DNA from 2 places in the Paracoccus sp. PARArs4 genome. Region 1 is predicted to be linked to the other one. Evidence: riboswitches for the same ligand, from Rfam matches in the RefSeq annotation. Region 1 holds a riboswitch; the other holds the start of a gene.
The links. A riboswitch is a leader RNA that binds a small molecule or an ion and turns the genes downstream of it on or off. The one in region 1 is predicted to bind cobalamin.
Positions count from the first base shown of each region.

Region 2: another riboswitch for cobalamin. It lies ahead of QMZ16_RS14020 (ABC transporter substrate-binding protein); the one in region 1 lies ahead of QMZ16_RS12120 (DUF1636 domain-containing protein).

Region 1 covers NZ_CAMZMW010000014.1:26,826-35,493, forward strand. Annotated here, with positions in the region: gene QMZ16_RS12095 (precorrin-2 C(20)-methyltransferase) at 1-524, opposite strand, end outside; gene QMZ16_RS12100 (precorrin-8X methylmutase) at 529-1,158, opposite strand; gene QMZ16_RS12105 (precorrin-3B synthase) at 1,158-2,246, opposite strand; gene cobN (cobaltochelatase subunit CobN) at 2,243-5,425, opposite strand; gene cobW (cobalamin biosynthesis protein CobW) at 5,425-6,468, opposite strand; gene QMZ16_RS12120 (DUF1636 domain-containing protein) at 6,472-6,825, opposite strand; cobalamin riboswitch at 6,920-7,109, opposite strand; gene cobO (cob(I)yrinic acid a,c-diamide adenosyltransferase) at 7,126-7,770, shown strand; gene otsB (trehalose-phosphatase) at 7,884-8,612, shown strand; gene QMZ16_RS12135 (trehalose-6-phosphate synthase) at 8,622-8,668, shown strand, end outside.
Region 2 covers NZ_CAMZMW010000019.1:877-9,544, reverse strand. Annotated here, with positions in the region: gene QMZ16_RS14050 (Asd/ArgC dimerization domain-containing protein) at 1-799, shown strand, start outside; gene QMZ16_RS14045 (SDR family oxidoreductase) at 873-1,622, shown strand; gene QMZ16_RS14040 (Lrp/AsnC family transcriptional regulator) at 1,644-2,090, opposite strand; gene QMZ16_RS14035 (LysE family translocator) at 2,195-2,800, shown strand; gene QMZ16_RS14030 (ABC transporter ATP-binding protein) at 2,730-3,536, opposite strand; gene QMZ16_RS14025 (iron ABC transporter permease) at 3,533-4,552, opposite strand; gene QMZ16_RS14020 (ABC transporter substrate-binding protein) at 4,549-5,550, opposite strand; cobalamin riboswitch at 5,660-5,872, opposite strand; gene QMZ16_RS14015 (MBL fold metallo-hydrolase) at 5,911-6,795, opposite strand; gene QMZ16_RS14010 (YeeE/YedE family protein) at 6,792-7,226, opposite strand; partial or broken gene QMZ16_RS14005 (YeeE/YedE thiosulfate transporter family protein) at 7,232-7,675, opposite strand; gene QMZ16_RS14000 (Crp/Fnr family transcriptional regulator) at 7,768-8,442, opposite strand; gene QMZ16_RS13995 (hypothetical protein) at 8,591-8,668, shown strand, end outside.

The sequences.
Region 1 (8,668 bases):
ATGGCATCCGACATGGCCATGCGCCGTTCCAGTTCGGCCTGCGGCAGCGTCCCGGCCAGAACCGTCAGCACGTCGTCGCCCCAGGTGATGGGCGATCCGGTCGCGGTCCAGCAGCCCGACATGCCGGTGATGCCGGGGATCACCTCGGTTTCGACGCGGCCCTGAAGGCGGACATACAGATGCATGAACGATCCGTAGAAGAACGGATCCCCCTCGCACAGGACGACAAGGTCGTCCGCCGCGGCCAGCGCCGCCAGCCGGTCGGCCCAGTCGTCGTAGAACCGCGCCAGCGCGTCGTTATAGGCGGGGCTGTCGAAGGGCACCTCGGTCGTGATGGGGTATTCCATCGCGTGTTCGGGGATGCCCGCGGGCAGGATGCCCTCGACGATGCGGCGGGCCTGCCCCTGCCGACCCGGCTTGCGGAAGAAGGCCACCTGCCTTGCGCCGCGCAGCGCGCGGTCGGCGCGGACCGATATCAGGTCGGGGTCGCCCGGCCCCAGCCCCGCGCAGATGATGCGTCCCATCCGATCACTCCTTCCGGCTGGCCAGCGCGTTGACGGCGGCGACGGTGATGGCCGATCCGCCCAACCGCCCCTGCACGATCAGCGAGGGCACGGGCGGCGCGGCCATCAGCGCGTCCTTCGATTCCATCGCGCCGACGAAGCCCACGGGGCAGCCGATGATGGCGGCGGGGCGCGGGCAGTCGGGATCTTCCAGCATGTTCAGCAGGTGGAACAGCGCGGTGGGCGCGTTGCCGATGGCGACGATCGCGCCGGCCAGATGGGGGCGCCACAGCTCCAGCGCGGCGGCGCTGCGGGTATTCCCCATCCGCTGCGCCAGTTCCGGCGTGCGCGGATCGTTCAGCGTGCAGATGACGGGGTTCTCTGCGGGCAGCCGGGGGCGGGTGATCCCCTCGCTGACCATGCGCGCATCGCAGAGGATCGGCGCGCCATCCGCCAGCGCCTGCCGCGCGACGCTCGCCATGCCGGGGGTGAAGCGGATGTCGCGTTCCAGCCCGACCAGCCCGGCGGCGTGGATCATCCGCACGGCGACCGGTTCCTCGTCCGCGTCGAAGCGGACCAGATCGGCCTCGGCCCGGATCGTGGCGAAGGACTGGCGATAGATCGCGGCCCCGTCGGTTTCATAGTGGTGGGGCATCAGGGCACCTTGGTCAGTTGGTCGGGGTGAAGCCCGCGCAGCCCGGCCGGGTCCGAGGCGCGTCCGTGGCGGATCACGTCGAAGCCCTGCGGCGTCGCGGTCAGGGTCAGGTCGGCGGGGCGCGGGCAGGCGCATCCCTTGGCGCAGCCCGAGACATGCAGCACCGCGCCCTGCGGCATCAGGGGCGCAAGGTCGCGGGCCAGCTGGCGCACTGGCGCATGTGCGGAGGCGCAGGCGGGGGCGCCGGGGCAGGCATGGGTGCGCAGCAGCGGGTCGTCGGGCCGCTGGATCAGCCCCGGCATCGCGGGCAGGCTGCGGGCCGCGCAGACCATGATCATGCGCCAGGGCGTCATCCGCAGGGGCGCAAGGCGCGACAGCCTGCGCAGCGTGTCGGGCGGGATCTGGCCGAATTCGAAGCCCGCCAGCATCCCGGCAGGCGTCGCGCCGGGGGCGGGGCGCGCGACGGGGGGGCGTGCGGGAGTGTCGGCGGCAGGGCGGATGCCCGTGGCGATCAGCGCGGCCATGCGGCCCCGACCGCCCGGCGCGCCGCCCTGGTCCAGGAACCAGCGGGCCATCGCGACCACGTCGTCCGGTCCGCGCAGGGGGGCGGCAAGCGGCATGCCGTCGGCGCGGATCAGGTCGCCCTCGACCCGGATGTCGGCGGGGGCATCGGTCAGGACGGGCTGGGCGTCGTCGATCGCGATGCCGAACTTGGCGGGCAGGGGCAGGCGGCTGTCTGTCAGGGCGCGGGCGATATCGGCGGCCAGCCGGTCGGTCGCGGGCGTGGCGAAGGGCGTGACGACGATGTTGCGCAGCTGCTCGGTCGTGGGGTCGGGGTCCAGCAGGTCGGCCTGGCACAGCGCGTCCAGCAGGGGGGCGTGGGTGGCCTGCGTGACGCCGCGCAGTTGCAGGTTCGCGCGGCCCGTCAGCTCGATCGTGCCGTTGCCCCATGCCTCGGCGGCGTCGGCGATGGTTCTGGCCTGCACGCGGCTCAGCCTGCCGCCGCGCGGGCGGATGCGGACGACCAGCCCGTCGCCGGATTCCATCGGGCGCAGGGCGCCGGGACACCATCCCCGGATCCCGCTCATTCGGCGGCCCCCAGGGTTGCGGCGATGGAGTTGCGGCGCGTCACCCACAGGCCCGCATCGTGCAGGCGGCGGAACAGGTCGCGCATCGCCTGAAGGGCGGCCGGGTTGGCCTCGGCCATGAAACGCTCGATCTCGGGGCGGCCAAGCGTCGCGTCGTGATAGAGGTCGAACAGATGCGGCGGCACCGCGCCCGCCAGATGCGCGAAGGCCGCCATGTGGTCCAGCGTCGCCGCGATCTCGGCCGCGCCGCGGAAACCGTGGCGGGTCATCGCGTCGGCCCATGCGGGATCGGCGGCGCGGGCGCGGACGGTGCGGGCGATCTCTTCGGGCAGGGTGCGGGCGCGGGGGCGGTCGGGCTGCGTCGCGTCCAGGTGATAGAGCGCGGGCGCCGCGCCCCCGATCCGCGCGACGGCGGCGGCGAAGCCTGCCTCGTGCGCGGCATAGTCGGCGGCCAGCAGCAGGTCCGATTCCGGCAGGTCCTGCGCGTGGACGAAGCTGTCGGCACCGGCCATGCGCAGGTCCAGCGCCTCTCGGTCGCGGCGCGATTGCCCGTCCGCGCCGATGGCCCATTCGGACGCGGCCAGCCATGCCTCGCCCGCGGCGGCGCGGGCGGCATCTGTAAAGCTGTCGGGCGCGGTCCCCATCCCCAGCCCATAGCTGCCGGGCGCGGGGCCGAAGACACGCGGCGCATCGGTGGCATAGGGGTTCTGGTCCGCAGCCTCGTCCCGTTCGGCCAGTGCGCGGATGCCCGTCTGGAACATCTGCGCCAGCACCGGGAACACGTCGCGGAACAGCCCCGAGACCCGCAGCGTCACGTCGATGCGCGGGCGGCCCAGCAGCGCAAGGGGCACGACCTCGACCCCGCTGACGCGGCCCGAGCCTTCGTCCCAGGCGGGGCGCAGACCGGCGAGGTGCAGGGCCATGGCGAATTCCTCGCCCGCGGTGCGCATCGTGGCGCTGCCCCACAGATCGACGACCAGCCCGCGCGGCCAGTCGCCGTGGTCCTGCAGGTGGCGGCGCAGCAGCTCCTCGGCCAGTTTCACGCCCTGCGCATGGGCGGCGGGCGTCGGAACCGCGCGCGGATCGGTGGAAAACATATTCCGCCCCGTGGGCATCACATCGGACCGGCCCCGTGCGGGAGAGCCGGACGGCCCGGGGGCCACGAAGCGCCCCGCCAGCGCGGTCGTAAGGCCCCGACGCTCGGCATCGCCGCAGGGGCCGCTGCCCCAGACATGCAGCCCCTCGCCGTACTGGCTTTCCTTGATGTCGCAGACGAAGCGGTCGATCCGGGTGATCGCCTCGGCGGCCGAGGCATCGGCGGGGATGCCCAGGTCGGTTTCCACGCCCGATGCGCGGGCCTCGTCGCGGATATCGGCGATCAGGCGGTCGCGGCGGGCGGGGTCCAGCCCGTCGGCGGTGGAATATTCGTCCAGCAGGCGTTCCAGCGCGGCCATGCCGAGGGGTAGGCTGGCGGCACGCATCGGCGGGGGCATGTGCCCCAATGTGACCGCGCCCAGGCGTCGCTTGGCCTGCGCGGCCTCGCCCGGGTCGTTGACGATGAAGGGATAGATGACGGGCAGCGCCCCGGTCAGCGCCTGCGGCCAGCATTCGCCCGACAGCGCGACGGATTTGCCCGGCAGCCATTCCAGCGTGCCATGCGCGCCCATGTGGATCAGCGCATCGGGCGCCTGCGCCCGCAGCCACAGGTAGAAGGCGACATAGGCGTGGCGGGGCAGGCGGGTCAGGTCGTGGTATTCGTCCTCGCGCCCCTTTCGGTGGCTGCGCTCGGGTTGCAGCGCCAGGATCAGGTCGTCGCGGACCAGCGCGCGCAGGTGGAACGCGCCGTCGCGGCAATCGGGGTCGTCCGAGGGATCGCCCCATTCGGCCCGCAGCCGGTCCCGCAGCGCCTGTGGCAGCGTCCCAAGCGCCGCACGGTAATCCTCCAGCGGCCAGCGGATCGCGGCCTCGGCCAGCTCTGCCGCAAGGGGGGCGTGCCCCAGCATCCCCGCCACCGCATCCGCCGATGCCAGCGCGTCCAGCCCGACCGCGTGGGCCATCTGCCAGTCCCGCCCCGGATAGGTGGACAGCACCATCGCCACGCGCGGCCCGTCGCGTTCGGACAGGCGCAGCCATGCCGCGATCCGGTCGCATGCCGCACCCACCATGGCGGGGTCGGGCCGATGGGCGAAGCGCGAATATTGCAGCAGGGAATCGCGCGGCGCGGGGGACTTGAAGCTGACGACGCCCGCGAAGACGCGCCCGTCCACCTCGGGCAGGACGACGTTCATCGCAAGATCGGATGGCGACAGCCCACGCTCGGCCTCGGCCCATTCGCGGCGGCGGTTGGTGGACAGCGCGATCTGGAAGACGGGGCAGGTCAGCCCGCCGAAGGGCGCGGCGGAGAAGCCCGTGGCGTTGACGATTGCCCGCGGGCGCAGGTCGGCCCCGCGCAGGAAATCGGCAAAGCCCTCGGACTTGAGCGAGGGGGTGAAGACGCCGATTGCCGGGATGCCGCGATCGCGCAGCTTGCGGATCACTGCGTCGATGGCGGCGGTATCGGCGGCGGCCAGCCAGCTGCGATAGAAGGTGACAAGCACGGCCCCCTGCGGCGGGGCCGGAACGACGCCCAGATCGGGGTCGTGGAACCCCATCTGCGGCAGGGCGGTGCGGCCCGCGACGGGTGCCGCGTGCAGACCCGCCGCGATGGCCATCTGCGCCAGCGCCGCCTGCGCGGCCACCGCGCCGCCCTGGTCGCAATGGCGGCGCAGCACGCGCAGCACCGATGCGGGGACGGTGGACATCTCCTCCAGCCGGGGATCGTCGCGCCCGTCGGCGGGCAGGACGGCCAAGGCGATCCCCTTGCGCCGCGCCAGGTCCTGGACGGATGCAAGGCCATAGGGCCAATAGGCCTCGCCGCCGATCAGGCGGATCAGGATGCCCTTGGCCCCCGAGAGCGTCTGGTCGACATAGGTATCGACCGAGACCGGGTGCCGAAGCGCCACGAGGTTGCACAGCCGCAGCGACGGAAGCCCTCCATCCGCCCGGTGCCAGCCCGCCGCGAACGCGCCCAGGTCGCTGTCGGAAAAGGACAGCGCCACCAGGTCGCCCGGCGTCTGGCCGGGGTCATAGGGGGCGTCCGTTTCCTCGAGCCCCACGCGTTCGCGGAAGACCACATGCATCAGGCGGGCACGGCCTGCAGCATCGCGCGGATCGCGGGCGCGTCGATGCGGTCGTGTTCGGCGATCACCACCAGTCGCGAGATGCGGGGCGCGTCGCCCCAGGGGCGGTCGTACTGGTGGCGCACCCGCGCGCCGACGGCCTGCACCAGCAGGCGCATCGGCTTGCCCTGAACGGCGACGTGGCCCTTGACCCGCAGGATGTCATGCGTCCGCGCCAGATCCGCGATGCGGTCCGACAGCGCCTGCGGATCGTCGATCTCGGGCAGGTCGACGACGATGGTGTCGAAATCCTCGTGTTCGTGATCGTCGGCACCGTCATGGTGGCTGGGGCGGGCGTCGATGTCATCCTCGGCCGCCGCGTTCAGGCCCAGGATCAGGCGCGGGTCGATCGCTCCTTCGGTCACGGCCAGCATGGGCAGCTTGCGCGGGGCCTCGGCCTCGATCACGGCGCGGGCGGCGGCCAGGCCGTCCTGGCCCGCAAGGTCCGCCTTGGTCAGCAGGATCACGTCGGCGCAGGCGATCTGGTCCTCGAAGACCTCGGCCAGGGGGGTGTCGTGATCCAGCCCCTCATCGGCCAGGCGCTGCGCCTGCACGGCATCCTCGTCGGGCGCGAAGCGGCCCGCGGCCACGGCCTCGGCATCGGCAAGGGCGATCACCCCGTCCACGGTGATGCGCGAGCGGATCGCGGGCCAGTCGAACGCCTTCAGCAGGGGTTTGGGCAGCGCAAGACCCGAGGTTTCGATCAGGATGTGGTCGGGCTTCTGCGGCAGGGCCATCAGCCGTTCCAGCGTGGGGATGAAGTCGTCGGCCACGGTGCAGCAGATGCAGCCGTTCGACAGCTCCATGATGGCATCGGCGGGGCAGTTGTCGTCGGCGCAGCCCTTCAGGATGTCGCCATCGACGCCCATCGTGCCGAATTCGTTGACCAGAACGGCCAGCCGCTTGCCCTGCGGGTTCTGCATCAGGTGACGGATCAGGGTCGTCTTGCCTGCGCCCAGAAAGCCCGTGATGACGGTGACGGGGGTCTTGGTGAGGTCGGTCATGGATCACTCCTGCGGGGGGATGCGGGCAAGGCTCTGCTTGCGGAAGATGACGGGGCGCTGCCGCCACGGGACCAGCCCGTCCGGCGTCGCGGCATAGGCCGAGGCGCCCTCGCGGATGTCGGCGGCATCCTCGGGGCCCAGGCGGCCATAGACATAGGACCACTTGCCCGGGGCATGCAGCGCGACGGAACAGCCCTGCGAACAGGCCGACAGGCATTCGACGGCGCGCACCTCGACCCCTTCGGGCGGTGCCGTTGACAGGGCGGCGTGCAGGGTCGCGCCGGGGCGGGGCGCATCGGGGTCTGCCGCCGGGTCGGTGCCCCGGCAGGTGGTGCAGACATGCAGAATGGCGCGCATCGCGGGCCCGTCCTTTCGCTGCGGCGGCAGGGCATGGCCAACAGGACGGCCCCCATGGCCGTCGGCTGCCGGTTGCGGAAAACACCCCGTCCGCCCGTGATCGTTCGGCGCTGGCAGGTCTCCCGGCTTGCGGATCAAACGGTCGGCCCACCTTCCCGGCACGGGGCCAGTGGCACGGGCGACCTCTCCGGTCACGGTCGCGGGGGCGGCTGCGTTCGGGCGGTGGCCCTTCGCATTCCCTCTTCGCCCGCCTTGCGGCGGGAACCAGCGCGGGTTTACCAAAGTCCGGACCGCCCCCGAATGTCAACCGAAAGGACCAAGGCCGTGACGGAACAGAGCGACGAAACCGAGGCCCGCCACAGCGCCAAGATGGCCAAGAAGAAGGCCGCCCGCGACCGCATGATGGAGACGAAGACCGGCGAGAAGGGGCTGATCATCGTCCATACCGGCCCCGGCAAGGGCAAGTCCAGCAGCGGTTTCGGCATGATCATGCGCTGCATCGCCCACGAGATGCCTTCGGCCGTGGTGCAGTTCATCAAGGGGGCGTGGGACACGGGCGAGCGCACGCTGCTGACCACGCATTTCGCGGATCTGTGCCAGTTCCACGCCATGGGCGAGGGCTTCACCTGGGAAACCCAGGACCGCGCCCGCGACATCGCCATGGCCGAGGCCGGCTGGCAGAAGGCGCAGGAGCTGATCCGCGACCCCGAGATCCGCATGGTCCTGCTGGACGAGATCAACATCGCCTTCCGCTACGGCTATCTGGACGTGCAGCAGGTGCTGGATTTCCTTGCGGTCGAGAAGCCGCCCATGACCCATGTCGTGCTGACCGGGCGCGGCGCCCCCGAGGCGCTGGTCGAGGCTGCCGACCTGGTGACCGAGATGGGCCAGGTGAAGCATCCGTTCCGGGCCGGGATCAAGGCGCAGGCCGGGGTCGAGTTCTGATCCGCGCGGCCTTTCTTTGACCGCGGTGCCGCAATGCGGCATTGTGGTCACGACAGGGTGAACCCAAGGCCGGGGCTGCGTGTTCATCTTTCGCAAGAAACGAAAGGCCAGACATGACGCCCCCAGTCCTTCCTGCGGATGCCGCCCTGTTCCTCGATTTCGACGGCTGTCTCGTGGATATCGCGCCGCGACCCGATGCGGTGGTGATCACCGACGCGCTGCGGCGCAGGCTCGCGCTGCTGCACGACCGGCAGGGGGGCGCGGTCGCGCTGATCTCGGGGCGGGACGTGGGCGACCTGCGCCGGATGCTGCCCGAGTTCGGTGGCTGGATCGCGGGCAGCCACGGCTCCGAACTGTCCACCGGGCCGGGCCACGTGGAGCCGCTGCACGAACATCCCTTCGACGCGCCCGCGCTGCATGCCCGCACCCGCGAACTTGCGGCCCCCCATCCCGCCATCCTGGTCGAGGAGAAGCCCCACGGCGTCGCCATGCATTACCGCGCGGACCCCGCGCTGCGCGGCTTCGTCGAGGATACGATGGCCGCGCTGGCCTCCGAGCATCCCCACCTGCAGCTGCAACCCGCCAAGATGGCGCTGGAGCTGCGCCCGGGCGGGGTGGGCAAGGATACCGCGATGGCCCGCCTGATGCAGCATCCGCCCTTCGCGGGGCGCATGCCCGTCTTCGCGGGCGACGACACGACCGACGAACCCGCCATGGCCGAGGCCCAGTCGCGCGGCGGTTTCGCCATCAAGATCGGGGACGGCATGACCGCCGCCCGCCACCGTCTTCCCGACCCCTCGGCGCTGGCCGACTGGTTGGACGAAGCATTGCAGAAGAACTGAGAGAACATCATGTCCCGCCTTGTCGTCGTCTCGAATCGTCTTCCCCTTGGTGACAA
Region 2 (8,668 bases), on a different contig from region 1:
CGCAGAATCGGCTGCCGATCTGCCGTGGTTCGCAGCGCCCGAGGCCCGCGATTTCGTGCTGGGCCAGCGCATCCTGTCCCCCGATGCCGCCGCGCCGGGCGACCTGATCCTGTCCTTCCTGCCCGATGCGGGCGCCGAGGCGATCGAGAAGCGGCATCTGGGCCGCGGCGCGCGCATCCTGTCGCATTGCGAATACGCACGCGGGGCGGGGCTGCTGCTGGCGCCCGGAATGCCGCTGCCGGACACGCGCGGGCATCAGCTTCTGGCCACGCCGAACTGCACGACCGCGATCTGCGCCCTGCCTCTTGCGCGGCTGCACCGCGCCTTCGGGATCGACGCGCTGCATGTCACGACGCTGCAGGCTGTCAGCGGCACGGACCTGCCGGGGATGCAGGCGCATCGGGCGCATGACCACGTGACCTCGGTCCTGCCGGGCGAGGCCCGCGCGCTGGAGGATGAACTGCGCATCCTGTTCGGGGGCGCCTTCACCACCAGTTGCATGGCGACGCGCGTTCCGGTCTGGCGCGGGCACACGATCACGCTGACCGCGCGGCTGGCCGCGGATGCGACCCGCGAACAGATCGCCGCGGCGCTGTCGGACGTGCCGGGCATCCATCTTGCGACGGCCCCCGAGGCGATGCCCCTGCACCGCCCCGAGATCGTGCAGGAGGACGCGTTCTGCACCATCGAGGGACTGCGGATCGGGCCGGACGGCTGGCTGCAGCTGACCCTGCGCGGCGACAATCTGGGGATGGCCACGACGGGACTGATGGTCGATCTGGCGGGCATCCTGCCGTGACGCCCTTTTCCTTCGGGTCTCCACGCGATTAGGGTGTCGTCCGAATATGCAGCACAAGAACGGGGGCGGCAGGATGGCCGACATGAAGGACAAGGTGGTTCTAGTCACGGGCGCAAGCCGGGGGATCGGCGCGGCGACGGCGCGGCTGTTCGCGGATGCGGGCGCGAAGGTCGGCGTCATGGCCCGCAGCACGGATGCCGTCGCGGCCCTGGCGTCCGAGATCGGCGGCGTGGCGCTGGCAGGCGACGTGGCCGATGCGGTGGCGATGCAGCAGGCCGTCGCGACGCTGCTGGAACGCTTCGGCCGGCTGGACGTGCTGATCAACAATGCGGGGCTAATCGGTCCCATTGCGGGCATAGCCGATGCCGACCCCGACGAATGGGGCCAGGCCATCGACGTGAACATCAAGGGCGTCTTCAACGGCATACGCGCGGCCCTGCCCGTGATGCGCAAGGCGGGGGGCGGCACGATCCTGACCATCGGCTCGGGCGCCGCGCATGGCCCGCAGGAAGGTTGGAGCGCCTATTGCGCCAGCAAGGCCGGGGCGCTGATGCTGACCCGTGCGCTGGACCTCGAGGCGCGCGGCGACGGCATCCGCGCCATCAGCCTGTCGCCCGGCACCGTCGCCACCGACATGCAGGCCGCGATCCGCGACAGCGGCATCAACCCGGTCAGCCAGCTCGACTGGTCCGTGCATATCCCGCCCGAATGGCCCGCCCGCGCGTTGCTGTGGATGTGCGGCCCCGAGGCCGATCAGTGGCTTGGCGACGAGATCTCGCTTCGGGACAAGGGGATCCGCCGCAGCGTCGGCCTGATCGACTGAGACACCCGCGCGGCCTGCCCGTCAGGTCGCGCGTTCGTCCTTGCTGCTGTCCATGACGATGTGGGAATTGATCGCGTTCACATGCGACTGCGTGCCCAGAACCTCGGTATGGAAGCGCTTGTAGGCCGCAAGATCGGCGGTCTCGACCCGCAAGATGTATTCGAACGAGCCCGCGATGTTGTGGCACTCGACCACCTCGGGGGCGGCGGCCATTGCGTGCTCGAACCCCTCTTGCGCGCGCTTGTTGTGCGATGACAGCCCGACCATGACATAGACGGCCAGCCCCCGCCCCATCCGTTCGGGATCGGTCACCACGCGATAGCCGCGGATGATGCCCGAACGCTCCAGTTCCTGCACGCGCCGCAGGCAGGCCGAGGGCGACAGCCCGACCCGCTCGGCCAGCGCGACGTTGCTGATGCGCCCGTCGCGCCGCAAAGCCTGCAATATCTTCACGTCCAGAGGATCCATCGGGGCCTTTCATTGCGCGATTATCGCGTTCAGCACGATATTTGGCGGATCATTGCGCCGGATCACCGCTATTGTTGCGCCGAACCAAGCCAGAGACAAGACCGATGACCATGACCGTCCTGACCGCCCTTCTGGGCTTTGCCCTTGCCGCCACGATCACGCCGGGGCCGAACAACCTGATGCTGATGGCATCGGGCGCGAATTTCGGCTTTCGCCGGACGCTGCCGCACATGATCGGGATCGTGGGCGGGGTCTCGTTGATGTCGCTTCTGGTGGGCGCGGGGCTGATGGCGCTGTTCCAGGCGGTGCCGGTGCTGAACACCGTGCTGAAGGTGCTGTCGGTCGGCTATCTTCTGTGGCTTGCGGCCAAGGTCGCGACCGCCGCCCCCATCCAGGACCGCGCCGCCGATGCGCGCCCCATGACCGCGCTTCAGGCGGCGGCGTTCCAGTGGGTCAACCCCAAGGCATGGGCGATGTGCCTGTCGGCCGTCACGCTCTATGCGCCCGACCGTTCGTTCCTGTCGGTGGCGCTGGTCGCGGGGGCGTTTGCGCTGGTGTCCTTTCCGGCGATCTCGGTCTGGGCGTGGCTGGGGACGGTGGTCCGGCGCTGGCTGTCGAACCCGGTGCGGCTGCGGGTCTTCAACGTGACGATGGCGGCGCTGCTGGTCGCCTCGCTGTGGCCGGTGCTGGGGCTTGGCGCAGGGGCTTGAACCGCATCAGCCGGCTGCCGTCGTCGGGATCGGTCAGCACGGTGGCGCGAACGCCGAAGACATCGGCCAGCAGGTCCGCGGTCAGCACCTGTTCGGGCGGCCCGACCGCGACCAGCCGACCGGCGGACATGACCGCCAGCCGGTCGCAGCGCATCGCCTGGTTCAGGTCGTGCAGCGCGATCATGGTGGGGATGCGCAGGGCGTGCACCAGATCCAGGATCGCCAGTTGATGGCCGATATCCAGATGGTTCGTCGGCTCGTCCAGCAGCAGGATCGCGGGGTCCTGCGCAAGGGCGCGGGCGATATGGGCGCGCTGTCTTTCGCCGCCCGACAGGGTGGACCAGTCGCGATCCGCAAGATGGGTCAGATCCGCGCGTTCCAGCGCGCGGGCGACATGCGCCGCGTCCGCATCGGACCAGCGCCGCAGCGCGTCCAGCCAGGGCGTGCGCCCAAGCGAGACCGCATCGCGGACGGTGATGCGGTCGGCGGTCTCGGCGGATTGGGCGACCATCGCCATGCGCCGCGCCACGTCGCGACGGCGCAGACTGCAGATGGGGTGCCCGTCCAGCGTCACCGCCCCGCGATCCGCCCGGATCAGGCCCGACATCAGCCGCATCAGCGTCGATTTCCCCGAGCCGTTCGGCCCGATCAGGCCCAGAACCTCGGGGCCCGACAGCCGCAGGTCCACGTCGCGCAGGATCCCGCGATACGACAGCGATCTGGCCTCCAGCGTCATGCGGACCCCCTTGCCCGGATCAGGATGACGGCAAAGGCAGGCGCGCCGACCAGCGCGGTCACCACGCCGATGGGCAGGGTCTGACCCGGCACCAGCACGCGCGCGATCACGTCCGCGGCGATCAGGAAGACCATTCCGGCAAGCGCGGTCGCCGGAACCAGCCTGCCATGCCGGCTGCCCACGAGGAACCGCGCCGCATGGGGCACGACCAGCCCCACGAAGCCGATGGCCCCGGTGACCGAGACCATCATCGCCGTCGCCCCCGCCGTCGCAAGAATCAGGACCGCCTGCACGCGGCGCACGGGCACGCCCAGCCCCGCCGCCGCATCGCTGCCGAAGGCGAAGGCGTCCAGCGCGCGCACGTGCCACAGCGTGACGGCCAGCGCGACGATGGCAGCGGTCAGCGTGCTGCCGACATCCTCCCACCGGGTGCCGGACAGGTTGCCCATCAGCCAGAACATGATCCCGCGCGCTTGTTCTGCATTGGCCGACCGCGCGATCACGAAGCTGGTCAGCGCGTTGAACAGCTGCGAGCCCGCAATCCCCGCCAGCACGATCTGCGCGGCACCCCGAGCGCCCGGTCCGCCGCCAGACAGCCGTGCAAGGCCCACGACCAGCGCGAAGGCCGTCAGCGCACCGATCAGCGCCCCCGCCGACATGGGCAGCATCCCCGCCCCGAGGCCCGCCACCGCGACCAGCACCGCACCCGTCGACGCCCCCGCCGAGATGCCCAGCAGATAGGGATCGGCCAGCGCATTGCGCAGCAGCGTCTGCAGCACCAGCCCCGAGATCGCCAGCCCCGCCCCGCAGGCCCCCGCGACCAGCGCGCGCGGCAGGCGATAGGCCCAGACGATGCCCTGGTCGATGGGATCGACCGCGTGGCCCGCGTCCCACAGCTGGTTCGCCAGCGCTTTCCACACCGTCGCGGGCGGGATCGGCGTCTCGCCCAGGGCCGCGCCCAGCAGGGGCGCGACCACGATCAGGCCAAGGATCAGGGGCAGCGTCCGAAGCGTCATTCGGCCAGCCTGCCCATCCCCTCGGCCATGGCCTCCAGCCCGTCCAGCATGCGGATGCTGCCATGCATGGCCTCGGCGTCGATGATGACGATGCGGTCATCGCGGACCGCCTGCATGCGGCTGGTCACGGGATCGCTGCGCAGGAACTCCAGCTTGGCCTGCACGTCGTCGGCCGGGAAGCGGCGGCGATCCATCCGCGCGATGAACAGGACCGAGGGATCGGCGCGGGCGATGGTCTCCCACCCCACCGTCGGCCATTCCTCGTCGGATGAGACGACGTTGCGCAGGCCCAGCCGGTACAGCATCCAGGCCGGGATGCCCATGCCCCCTGCCATGTAGGGATCGGCCTCCATCTCGGACGAGGAGAACCAGACCGCCGCCGAGGCGTCGGGCAGATCCAGCGCCCGCGCCTGCGCCACGACCGCGCGTTCGCGCGATTGCAGGTCGGCGACCAGCGCATCGCCCGCCGCCTGCGCATCCATCACCGTGGCGATCTGCGTGATGCTGTCCCACAGCGTGCCGATGTCGAAGGGCGCAAGGCGCGTGCCGTCGGCGCCGACAAGATTGTCCTTGCCGCTGCAATCGGTCGGCATGACATAGGTCGGGATGCCCAGATCTTCGAACTGTTCGCGGGTGCCGACCGCGCCCTGTTCGCCGATCATCCATTCGAACATCGTGGGCACGAAGCCGGGGCGCTTGTTCACCACGGCCTCGAAGCTGGGGGTGTTGTCGCTGATGCGCTCCACCCCGGCGTCGATCCGGGCGTAATCCGGCAGCACGCCGTTGAACCACAGCGCCGTGCCGGCCATGCGGTCCTGCTGCCCCAGGGCATAGAGGATCTCGGTCGTGGACTGGCCGATCGAGACGACATTCGCCGGGCGTTCCGGGATCGTCACGCGATGGCCGCAATTCTCGATGGTCAGGGGGTATTCGGTCGGCGCGGCAAGCGCCGCCAGCGGAAATCCAGTCGCGCAGATCGCGATCGCAAGCTTCTTCATCTTGTCGTCCTTCATCGTTGTGAAGGACGGGGCAAAGGAAGGCGCAGGACGACGTTCCGGCGGGACCGGGCGCATCGCCAGCGTGATCCCTCCGGGGCACCCCGCCCGGCATGGTCGCAGTCGCGATGGCAGGTCTCCTGACTTGCGGATCGCGGCCTTGCCCGCCTTCCCGGCGCGGGCGCCAGTGGCATATGGGGTCGGCTACCGCTTACAGTTGCGGGGGCAGTCGCGGAATCGGCACCTTCTGGTTACACCTCACCGCGTTCCCTTTTCACCCGCCCGGAACCTTGGCCGCGCGGGAACCATCGCAGCGATGCATGACCGCTGCCGGGGGCCAAGTCAATCGGCCAGGACCGCGACCTACAGTCCGTTGACCGGCACCTTCAGCATGGGACGGCCATCCCTGTCGGTCGGAACCTCGCCCCCGCGCATGTTCACCTGAAGCGAGGGGATGATCAGCCGCGGCATCGCCAGCGTCGCGTCGCGTTCGGTCCGGAAGCGGACGAATTCCTCGCGGGTGCGGCCATTGCCGACATGGATGTTGTGGGCCTTTTCCTCGGCCACGGTGGTCTGCCACTGGATGTCGCGGCCGTTCGGGCCGTAATCGTGGCACATGAACAGGCGCATCTCGTCCGGCAGCGTCAGGACGCGCTGGATGGAATCGAACAGCACCCCCGCATCGCCGCCGGGAAAATCGGCACGGGCCGAGCCGCCATCCGGCATGAACAGCGTGTCCCCGACAAAGGCCGCGTCGCCCATGACATGGACCATGCAGGCGGGGGTGTGACCGGGGGTATGGATCGCAAAGACCGGCATGTTGCCCACCATGTAGCGGTCGCCATCCTCGAACAGGCGGTCGAACTGGCTGCCGTCGCGCTGGAACTCGGTCCCCTCGTTGAAGATCTTGCCGAAGGTGTCCTGAACGACCATGATCTGCGCGCCGATGCCGATCCTGCCGCCCAGCCGTTCCTGGATATAGGGCGCGGCGGACAGGTGGTCGGCATGGACATGCGTTTCGATGATCCATTCCAGCCGCAGCCCGCGGTCGCGCACCTGGCGGATCAGCTCGTCCGCGTGGTCATGGGTGATCCGCCCGGCGGAGTAGTCGATGTCCATCACGCTGTCGATGATCGCGCAGGCGTCGGATGACGGGTCCCGCACCAGGTAGCTGATCGTGTTCGTGTCCTTGTCGAAGAAGCCGTGAACCTCGGGGTGGATGTCCATGCGAAGCGGAAAGGCGGTCATCTGGGGATCTCCTTCGGGCGGGGGGCCGGGAACGACATGCGGCGCAGCATGAAGCCGATGATGACAGCCGACAGGAACAAGGCAACCTCCCATCGCAGGGTCCCGAGCGCGGGGATCGCAGCCCCGGGGCAGAAGCCCGCGATGCCCCAGCCGATGCCGAAGATGGCGGATCCCCCGATCAGGCGCGCATCCGGGCGGGTCGCTGTCGGCAGATCGAAGCGCTGTGCCAGCAGCGGTCCGTCCATCCGCAGGGCCAGCCGGTATCCCGGCAGCGCGACGGCCAGCGCGCCCCCCATCACGAAGGCCAGCGACGGGTCCCACGCCCCCGCGATGTCGAAGAAGTTAAGCACCTTGGCCGGGTCCATCATTCCCGACAGGGCGATGCCGATCCCGAAGACCAGCCCGGTCGCGACGGCAAGAGCGAAGCGCATGACCCCTATCCCCCGATCACGTGGCGGATGACGAAGACGGTCGCCGCCGCCGTCGCCATGAAGACCGGCACCGCGACCATCGAGCGGCGCGACAGCCGCGCCAGCCCGCAGACCCCGTGTCCCGAGGTGCAGCCGGACCCGAGGCTGGCGCCGAACCCCACGAGGATCCCGCCCGCGACGATCATGCCGGGACCGGCCGGAACCTCGATCCGCGGCAGGCGTCCGGTAAGCGCCCAGAGAATTTCCGGCGCGGCGACCATGCCGATCACCAGCCCCAGCCGCCAACCGGCTTCCCCGCGCGACGGCGCGAAGACCAGACCCGACAGGATACCCGTGGCCCCCAGAACGCGGCCCAGCCCCGCCATCAGCATGACGGCGGCCAATCCGATCAGCAGCCCACCCTGAAGGGACGACCAGGGGGTGAAGACGGTATCCATCGCGATCCTCGTGACTTGGCCGGGCGGGGCATCCGCCGGTGGCTCTCGGTCCGTGGATAAGGCCCGCGGTGCGGCGCGTCGGTGACATTGTCACGCTTGGCCGATCACCCGGCCTGCGCCATCGCCCGCAACGCCGCGCGGTCGGCGATGTCGATCCGTCCCCGCGACTGCGCGACAAAGCCGCGCTTCTGGAAATCGTGCAGCAGGCGGGAAATCACCTCCCGGGCGGTGCCAAGCTCGGATGCAAGCTGCGAATGGGTCGCGGCAAGGCTGTCATGCGCGCCCGCCAGCAACAGCAGACGCTCGGCCAAGCGCATGTCCATGCGCGCGAAGGCCACGTCGTTCACGACCCGCAGCAGGTCGATCAGCCGCCGCGAATAGGCCGCGAAGACGAAATCGCGAAAGCCGGGCTCCTCGGCGGTCAGCCTGTCGAAATCGGCCCTGGGCAGGGTGATGACCGTCAGGTCGGTCTCGGCGATGCCTTCGGCGTTATAGGCCTCTTCGGCCAGCATGCAGGCGGTCGTCAGCACGCAACTTTCGCCCGCATCCACGCGATAGAGAACGATGTCCCGCCCGTTCCCCGCCGTCTGCACGACGCGAATGCTGCCCTGCAGCAGGAAGAACAGGCTGTCGGGGATGTTGTGGGGGCCGAACACCTCGGTGCCTTTGCGGAACCGGCGCGTGCGCGCGGCCTTCAGCAGGCGGTCGCGTACCGCGCGCGGCAGGGCGCGGGTACCCTGAAAGCTGTCGGTCCAGTCCGCTTGTGGCGTTCGCGTCATCCCGGCCCCCGCTGCCCCGTGATCCCGCGACGGGTTATGGCCCAGCTTGTGCGCCCTGTCACGCCGCCCGCCAGCGACGATCGGTCGCTTGGAAAATCGCCCGACGCTTCCCACCTGTTGCGGTGACACTGAACGAGCGGGGCGCATCATGCTGCAGGACAAGAAATCCGAGACCGACGCCGAACGGCAGAAGGTGCTGCTTCAGCGCCTCGTCGGGACGCTCAGC